DNA from 4 places in the Streptomyces sp. NPDC002680 genome. Region 4 is predicted to be linked to each of the others. Evidence: riboswitches for the same ligand, from Rfam matches in the RefSeq annotation. Region 4 holds a riboswitch; each other region holds the start of a gene.
What was found. Region 4 has a riboswitch for cyclic di-AMP ahead of ACFYXF_RS43775 (NlpC/P60 family protein). Riboswitches for the same ligand answer to the same signal wherever they lie in the genome.
Positions count from the first base shown of each region.

Region 1 (2,171 bases), on a different contig from region 4:
TCTCCGACCGGTCGCGGACCGCGCTGGCGCGTGCCACGGCCGCCGGCGCCCGGCATCTGGTGGTGACGGGACGGCCGGCGCCGAGAGTCCGGCCGCTGCTCGACGACCTCGGGGCTGGGGGGCTCGCGGTGTGCGGACAGGGCGCGCAGTTGTACGACGCCGGCGCGGACCGTCTGCTGTGGTCGGTGACCCTGGACCAGGAGCTGGCGGAGACCGCGCTCGGCAAGATCGAGGCCGAGGTCGGGCAGGTGTACGCCGCCGTGGACCAGGACGGTGTCGACGGGCTGACGCTCATCGAACCCGGTTACCTGATGCCGCACCCGACGCTGCCCGCCGTACGGGTGCCGCATCGGGACGACCTGTGGGCCGCGCCCATCAGCAAGGTGCTGCTGCGTCACCCGTCGCTGTCCGACGACGAGTTGGCGTCGGCGGCGCGTGGAGCGGTCGGTTCGCTCGCGACCGTCACCATGTCGGGGCCGGGCACCGTCGAACTCCAGCCATGCGGCATCACCAAGGCGACGGGGCTCGCGCTCGCCGCCGAGTACCTCGGGCTGGCCTCGTCCGCCACCATCGCCTTCGGCGACATGCCCAATGACATCCCCATGTTCGACTGGGCGGCCCATGGGGTGGCCATGGCCAACGCCCATCCCGAACTCAAGGCGGTGGCGGACGAGGTCACCCTCTCGAACGAGGACGACGGGATCGCGGTCGTGCTGGAGCGGCTGTTCGGAGCCGGGGACGGGGACGGGTACGGGACCGGGGTGTGGCGGTGAGGGCGGGTCGGCCGGCCTAGTAGGCCCCGTACACGTTGTCTATCGAGCCGTATCGCGCCGCCGCGTAGTTGCAGGCCGCTGTGATGTTCGCGATCGGGTCGTAGGGGTCGTACGAGGTGCCGGCGACGTGGTAGGCGGCGAAGGTCGGGTCGATGACCTGGAGGAGACCCTTGGAGGGGGTGCCGGCTGCCGCGTTCGAGTCCCAGAGGTTGATGGCGTTCGGGTTGCCCGAGGACTCGCGGATGATGTTGCGGTAGATGCCGTCGTACGTTCCCGGGATTCCGTTCTGCGCCATGATGTCGAGCGATTCGCGGATCCAGCCGTCCAGGTTGTTCGCGTAGTTCGTCGCCGACGACACGGACGCGGCGGACGACGGTGCGGCTGATGCCGTTGTCGCGGTCAGGAAGGGAAAGGCCAGGGCTGCGGCGGCCGTTCCGGTGATGGCGATTGTGCGCGTGAGCGGGCGGCGGGTGGTTCTCGCGCGCTGGTGCTGACCTCGTGCGGGCATGCTGAGTCCTCTCCGACGCCTACGAGGTGAGCTGTCGGGTTCGGGCGGGAGATGCCCGGCCGGGCGCCTGCTCGGCGCGCGACTTCACCCCTAGCCGCTCCGGCGTCGTGCCCGGACCGGCGGCTTACCTGGGTCCCCCGCTCCTGCCTGCGTGAGTCACGTGTGGGTGGGTGGGATGGTGCTCTGCGGGCGGTGGCAGGATTCGGCGATCCGCCCGGCGTGGCGAGAACGTATGCGAGAGCACACGCGTGGAACAAGGGGCGGAAGCATAGGACTTGGTCATTTGGGGCGCACGTTGTGGACAAAACGGGCGGATGCGCGGAGAGGGGTGGTGAGTAACTTGCCTTTTGCGAATGGGGAGTTTGCGGGGGAGGGGGTGGTGGGGGCCGGAATTTGGAGTGACTCGAATCACGGGGTGGGGGTAGTCGTGGTCTGGGTGAGATGAGTGGGGTGAATAGGGGTTTTTAGGGTTTTTATGCTTCTTGTGGGTGTGTCAGTCGGGCGGGCGGAACCTCTCGTGCGATGCGCGTCGTTGTCGTAGCGACGGGTACGGAGGGTGCCGTCAGGGAGGTGGTGGCGTATGCGCGGGTGCGATCACTGGTGTGACGGGTGGGGCGCGGGATGTTTATGAATGTCCATACTTATGGGCTGATCAAAAACATTCCGGTCGTGATCCGATACCGCCTGGCCTGGACGGGCGGGCGCTCGTGGTGATCGAAACGTGACCGGATACGCTGACTTGAGTGATGGCAGCGACCTATCGACACACCGTGTGACCGCCAGTAGACACCAGCAGACAGGAGATCCCTCGTGACCGTCGTCGGGCCGTTCGGGCTGAGCGTGCGGGACCAGGCTCTCGAAGCCGATGTCCAGGCCGGATTGGCGGCTGT
Region 1 is NZ_JBIAQP010000009.1:280,352-282,522, forward strand. It holds gene ACFYXF_RS24820 (HAD family hydrolase) at 1-773, shown strand, start outside; gene ACFYXF_RS24825 (transglycosylase SLT domain-containing protein) at 790-1,281, opposite strand; cyclic di-AMP (ydaO/yuaA leader) riboswitch at 1,285-1,450, opposite strand; gene ACFYXF_RS24830 (polyprenyl synthetase family protein) at 2,092-2,171, shown strand, end outside.
Region 1: it holds a riboswitch for cyclic di-AMP, as region 4 does, so the genes downstream of both, ACFYXF_RS24825 (transglycosylase SLT domain-containing protein) here and ACFYXF_RS43775 (NlpC/P60 family protein) in region 4, are expected to answer to the same signal.

Region 2 (2,171 bases), on a different contig from region 4:
CAGGGCACCGAGGAGACGGTCGCGAAGATCGACTCCGCGGCCGTACGCGCCTTCTACGAGAGGCACGTCCGTCCCGCCACGGCCACCGCCGTGGTCGTCGGCGACCTCACCGGCGTCGACCTGGACGCGCTGCTCGGCGACACCCTGGGGGCCTGGACCGGCTCGACGGCCCAGCCGCGGCCCGTGCCGCCGGTGACCGCCGACGACACCGGCCGGGTCGTGATCGTGGACCGCCCGGGCGCCGTACAGACCCAGCTGCTCATCGGCCGCGTCGGCGCCGACCGGCACGACCGTGTCTGGGCCGCCCAGGTCCTCGGCACGTACTGCCTCGGCGGCACCCTCACCTCCCGCCTGGACCGCGTCCTGCGCGAGGAGAAGGGCTACACCTACGGTGTGCGGGCGTTCGGCCAGGTCCTGCGCTCGGCCCCGGACGGCTCGGGCGCCGCGCTTCTCGCTATCAGCGGCTCCGTCGACACGCCGAACACCGGTCCCGCTCTGGAGGACCTCTGGAAGGTGCTGCGCACGCTCGCGGCCGAGGGGCTCACCGACGCCGAGCGCGATGTCGCGGTGCAGAACCTGGTGGGCGTCGCCCCGCTCAAGTACGAGACGGCGGCGGCCGTGGCGAGCACGCTGGCCGACCAGGTCGAGCAGCACCTGCCCGACGACTACCAGGCCACGCTGTACCGGCAGCTCGCCGCCACCGGCACCGTGGAGGCCACCGCGGCGGCCGTGAACGCCTTCCCGGTGGACCGCCTGGTGACGGTCCTCGTCGGTGACGCGGCGACGATCGAGGAGCCCGTCCGGGCCCTCGGCATCGGCGAAGTGAGCGTCGTCCCCGCCGAGTAACGGCACTCGCGTACACGACAGGGGCCCGGTGACGGAAGCGTCACCGGGCCCCTCTTGTCCATATTGATGGGCAAGTTGCCCGTATTGATGGAGAGGTTGACTGTCTGCCCTGTGGCATGCGCTACAAAACCCGTGATCGGTTTGTTGATTGAAAGTTACGCGGCTTAGCGTCGGTCCGGCTGTCCGTCATGCAGTGCGCCGCAGCCGCGGCACCCGGGCAGTCATCGCCGAGTCCCCACATGGCGCGAGCCAGGGGAGCCGGGGACCCACTTTGTGCAGTCCCTGGGGTGAATCGGACGCCCGCGCGTGCTGCGAGGGGGTCCGTAGGAGACCTTCCTGCTCCGAACCCGTCAGCTAACCCGGTAGGCGAGAAGGAAGGAAAGGACCAGCCACTACATGGCGTTCACCCGCGCCACCGGGAAGCACCGTCGTCCCCGCCGCCCCAGTCTTGTCACCCGTACGACCGTCCGCGCGGCCGGCGTCGCGGCCCTCGCCACCACCGGCGCCGTCGGCAGCCTCGCAGCCCCGGCGCTCGCCGCCGAGTCCGCGGTCGAGCAGACCGGCCTCACCCCGGTGATCTCCATCGGCGAGACGCTCGCCGACAAGATCGACGCGCAGGCCGCCGCCCAGGAGCAGGCCGCCGAGAGGGCCGCCGCCGAGAAGCGGGCCGTCGCGGCCGAGAAACGCGCCCTGGCCGCCGCGAAGAAGGAGGCGGAGGAGCGGGCCGAGGAGGCACGCGAGGCGGAGGCCCGCGCCGCCCGTGCGGCCGAGCGCAAGCGCCTCAACACCTTCGTCGCCCCGATCTCCGGCTCGTACATCTCCACCGGCTACAAGGCGGGCGGCGCCGTCTGGTCCTCCGGCAGCCACACCGGCATCGACTTCCACGCCTCGTCCGGCACCACCGTCCACGCGGTGGGCTCCGGCACGGTCGTCGAGGCCGGCTGGGGCGGCGCCTACGGCAACAACATCGTGATCAAGATGGTTGACGGTACGTACACCCAGTACGGTCATCTGTCGTCCATCAACGTCTCCGTCGGGCAGACCGTCACCCCGGGCCAGCAGATAGGTCTCTCCGGGGCCACCGGCAACGTCACCGGTGCGCACCTCCACTTCGAGGCCCGCACGACCCCGGAGTACGGCTCGGACATGGACCCCGTCGCCTACCTCCGCTCGCACGGTGTGAACGTCTGACAACCACGCGCATCTCTTGTCGTGGCCCCGGCTCCCCGAGCCGGGGCTTTCGGCGTTTCCGGCGGCCCTGTGTCCAAAAAATATCCCCGGATTCCGGCCTGCCGTCGGAAATTCCGGTTCTCTGCAATAGAGTC
Region 2 is NZ_JBIAQP010000016.1:115,922-118,092, forward strand. It holds gene ACFYXF_RS35825 (M16 family metallopeptidase) at 1-846, shown strand, start outside; cyclic di-AMP (ydaO/yuaA leader) riboswitch at 1,062-1,230, shown strand; gene ACFYXF_RS35830 (M23 family metallopeptidase) at 1,243-2,037, shown strand.
Region 2: it holds a riboswitch for cyclic di-AMP, as region 4 does, so the genes downstream of both, ACFYXF_RS35830 (M23 family metallopeptidase) here and ACFYXF_RS43775 (NlpC/P60 family protein) in region 4, are expected to answer to the same signal.

Region 3 (2,171 bases), on a different contig from region 4:
ACACGCGTGTTACGGGATTACGGGTTGAGGCCCATGCTCCGCAGCCACGCCATCGGGTCGATCCCCGCGGTGTCCGAGCTGCTGGTGTGGACCTCCATGTGGAGGTGGGCCCCGGTGACGTTGCCGGTGGCGCCGACGCGGCCGATCACGTCTCCCGTGTTGACCTTCTGGCCGACGCTGACGTTGATCGAGGACTGGTGGGCGTACCAGATCTCGGTGCCGTCATCGAGGGTGAGGATCGTGCGGTAGCCGTACGAGCCGCTCCAGCCCGCCTCGGTGATCGTGCCGGTGTGGACCGCCTTGAGCGGGGTACCGGTGGGAGCAGCGAAGTCGAGGCCGGTGTGGTAACCGGAGGACCACAGCGAGCCGGCCTGGCCGAACGTCGAGGTGATCGTGTACGAGGAGGTCGGCAGCGTGTACTGCTTGGCCAGCTCGGCGAGCCGCGCGGCCTCCAGCTTCGCCGCGGCTTCCTCGGCGGCCTTCTTCTTCGCGGCGGCGGCCTTCGCGGCGGCCTCGCGCTTGACCTTGGCGGCCTCGGCGGCGGCCTTCTTCGCGGCGGCGTCCTGGGCGGCCTGCTGGACCTTGGCCTCGGCCTGGTCCTTCTGCTGCTCGGCCTGGAGGATGATGCGGGCGCGCAGGGCCTCACCCGCGTCGCTGGTGCCCTGCTCGGTCTCCTCGGAGGTGACCCCGACGCTGCTGAGCGCGTTGGGGGAGCCCTGGGGCTCGGCGTCCGAGTCGTCGTCGCCCGCGAAGGGCGAGCCGACGGAGGGCAGGTCGGGGATGGAGATGGAGACCGGCGGCTTGCCGGTCTGCGCGGTGGCCATACCGGCCCCGCCGACGGCGGCTATGACACCGACGCCGAGAACGGTGGAGCTGCGGGCGAGTCCTCCGCCGCCGCGCTGCTTGCCGACGCGGTGCCGGCCGCGAACCGGACGAGTGGTGTCCGCGCTGGGATTCCACTCCTCCCAGGGGCCCTCGTCGGTGCGACGGCTGCCGAAGCCGAAGGTCGGGATCTTCCCGTCCTCGGTCTCGCTGCCGCGCTGACTCGGTACGAACGGGGCCTCTGGGGCGGCCGGGTTTGACGCCACGTGGGCGTGCTCCTTTCCTTCCTTCTCGCCTACCGGGTTAGCTGACGGGTTCGGAGCAGGAAGGTCTCCTACGCGCGTATACCTGCCGTGTTGCCACGGCGGCGGACGAGCGATTCACCCCAAGTTGGTGGTTCCCCGGTTCCCTCGCGGGATTCGGCGCGTGCGCACGGAGCCGACTCTTGTGACGGCTGGGACGACCGCGCTGCGTTATCGAACGTTAATAGACCAGGGCCCTGTATTCCAAGCTGTTCCTGTTGATCGTTAACGCTTTTCCCGAGGACGTTCCGGGTCACCACCGGTGAAAATCGGGCGAGTTGACCGTGCCCTAAGTGACTACTGAGTTTTGACTGTGTGTCAGATGTTATGCGGAGCGGGACCGTTCACTCACCCTTGGTGACAACTGATGAGAACTCGAGAACTTGAGGACCTCATGAGCTGATGGGCCGGCGTACGGCGAGCAGCGCCATGTCGTCCGTCGTGCCGCCGCCCGCGTGCCGGCGCACCTCGTCGGCGAGGGCGGCGAGGAGGGCGTCCGGGGCGTGGAAGACGCGGCCCGCGAGCCGGTCGGCCGGGGCGAAGAAGTCGCCGTGCCCGTCACGGGCCTCCGACAGCCCGTCGGTGTGCAGGAGCAGGATCGCCCCGCCGGGAAAGGGTGTCGTCTCGGCCCGGTCGGGTGCACCGCCGAGGTCGCCCATGCCGAGCGGCAGCGCGGCTTCGGACGGGCTGAGGACGCGCAGGGTGCCGTCGGTGTCGAGGAGCAGGGGCGGGGGGTGCCCGCGGTTGACGACGCGTACGACCCCGTCGCCGTGCGGGAGTTCGGCGAGTACGGCGGTGGCGAAGCCCTCGGTGGCCTCCAGACCGCCGCGCCGGGCGGCCTCGCGGGCGAGGGCTCGTTCCAGCCGCTGGGCGACCGCCTCCAGGGTCGCCTCCTGCTCGGCGGCCTCCCGGAACGCCCCGATGACGACGGCGACGGCCGCCACGGCCCCCATCCCCTTGCCCCGCACGTCCCCGAGGACTAGCCGCACTCCGTACGGGGTGTCCTGCACGGCGTACAGGTCGCCGCCGATGAAGGCACCCTCCTGG
Region 3 is NZ_JBIAQP010000003.1:23,881-26,051, forward strand. It holds gene ACFYXF_RS09730 (M23 family metallopeptidase) at 18-1,088, opposite strand; cyclic di-AMP (ydaO/yuaA leader) riboswitch at 1,100-1,257, opposite strand; gene ACFYXF_RS09735 (PP2C family protein-serine/threonine phosphatase) at 1,517-2,171, opposite strand, start outside.
Region 3: it holds a riboswitch for cyclic di-AMP, as region 4 does, so the genes downstream of both, ACFYXF_RS09730 (M23 family metallopeptidase) here and ACFYXF_RS43775 (NlpC/P60 family protein) in region 4, are expected to answer to the same signal.

Region 4 (2,171 bases):
CGAGGAGTCGGTGACCGGCGCCGTCGACGTGTCCGAGGAGGTGCCGCCCGTCGACTGCTGGGCCGCCGCGGCCGCCGCCGCTTCCTGCTGGCGCTGCTGCTCCGCCGCCTGCTGCTGTCGGGCGAGCTCCTGCGCCTGACGGCGGGCCTCCGCCTGCTTCTCCCGCTCGATCGCCGCGAGCCGCAGCTTCTCCTCGGCGGTGAGGCGGGAGAGGAGCTGGCGGGCCTGCGCGAGCTTCGTCTGGACCGCGGTCTTGGTCGTCTGCAGGTCGTCCTGGGACTCCGTGAGCGATTCGAGGCTCGCGGTGGCCTCCTGACGCTTCTGCGTCGTCTCGGCCTGCTCCGTGATGTACTCGTCGACCGCGTCCTTCTGGCGGGCCGTCAGACGGTCCATCAGCTGGTTCTGGTCGAAGTAGTCCTGCGGGTCGTCCGCGAGGAGGAACGTCGCCGTGTCGGGGGCGGCCGACCCGGTGCGGTACTGCGCCGCGGCAAAGGAACCCAGTTCCTCGCGCGCCTCGTTGAGCTTCTGCGTGCGCTGGGCCACGTCGTCCATCAGGGTGGAGACGCGACTCTGCTGCTTGACGGCCCTCTCCTTGGCCGCGTTGTACACATCGGCGGCCGACTCGGCCTGGTGGTAAAGGTCGTCGACCTGCGCCTCCACCTCCTCCATGCTCGGCTTGTCATCGGCCGAGGGCGCTGAGGGCGCGGCGTTGGCGGTCTGGGACAGCAGGGCGACGGAGGTCAGGGCCGCCGTGGCGAAGGCGGGGGTCCGTATGCCTGCTACGCGCGTTCCCGTAGGACGCGACTTGCGGTGCGACGACGCCAAGGGAGGCGACTCCTTCCACGTACCGCCTACCGGGTTAGCTGTCGGGTTCGGGCGGGTGGTTCGGAAGGGTTGCCCTACGGTCCTTGCCCTGGACGGCGGTCGGACCGATTCACCCCAAGTTCTCGGTGGGTCCCCGGCTCCTGCCGCACAGGCGGCACGATCGGACTCGGCGGAGGCCGCGCGGCCCGGCGATGTTCGCCGGTGGGGGTCGAGCGGCCTGGAGGGCACGCTAACCAATTCGTGTGGCCCCTGTGAAGGTTGATGACCGCTATGCCCGATACGTTTTTGTGACCTCAACCTTAAACATGACTCCCGGAGTCGATCTGGAGGAGTGTGTGACGTTAGATCCATACTTGACGTGTTCATCCTGATCCGAGATCTGCTGTCCGGACAGCACGGAGGATGTTTTCGGGGTGGCGGCCGGTTGTCAGTGGGGGCGCCTAGACTCGGAGAGCGATGAGCAGCCTCTTTGACGACAGCTTCCTGGCGGACCTCCAGGGCCCTCGTGCCCACGAGGAGGAGCCCCCGCCGCCGCCCGAGGACGAGCATGCGCCGGAGCCCGTTCCGGACGATCTGTTCGGCGGGCAGTTCGACGCGCCGCCGGACCGGGACGCGTACTACCGCGACGGCGCCCCACGCCCCGTGGTGGACCCGGCCGCGCTCCTGGACGGGCTGAACGAGAACCAGCGCGCGGCCGTCGTGCACGCCGACACCCCCCTGCTCATCGTGGCGGGCGCCGGCTCCGGCAAGACACGTGTGCTCACGCACCGCATCGCGTATCTGCTCGGTGAGCGGGGAGTCCACCCCGGTCAGATCCTCGCGATCACCTTCACCAACAAGGCCGCCGGTGAGATGAAGGAGCGCGTCGAGCAGCTCGTCGGCCCGCGCGCGAACGCGATGTGGGTCATGACGTTCCACAGCGCGTGCGTAAGGATCCTCCGGCGCGAGAGCAAGAGGCTGGGCTTCACGTCCTCCTTCTCGATCTACGACGCCGCCGACAGCAAGCGGCTCATGGCGCTCGTCTGCCGTGACCTGGACCTGGACCCCAAGCGCTTCCCGCCCAAGTCCTTCAGCGCGAAGATCTCCAACCTGAAGAACGAGCTGATCGACGAGGAGGACTTCGCCGCCCAGGCGAGCGATGGCTTCGAGAAGACCCTCGCCCAGGCGTACGCGATGTACCAGTCGAGGCTGCGCGAGGCCAACGCCCTCGACTTCGACGACCTGATCATGACGACGGTCAACCTGCTGCGCGCCTTCCCGGACGTCGCCGAGCACTACCGCCGCCGCTTCCGGCATGTCCTCGTCGACGAGTACCAGGACACCAACCACGCCCAGTACGCGCTCGT
Region 4 is NZ_JBIAQP010000023.1:91,188-93,358, forward strand. It holds gene ACFYXF_RS43775 (NlpC/P60 family protein) at 1-825, opposite strand, end outside; cyclic di-AMP (ydaO/yuaA leader) riboswitch at 833-992, opposite strand; gene pcrA (DNA helicase PcrA) at 1,282-2,171, shown strand, end outside.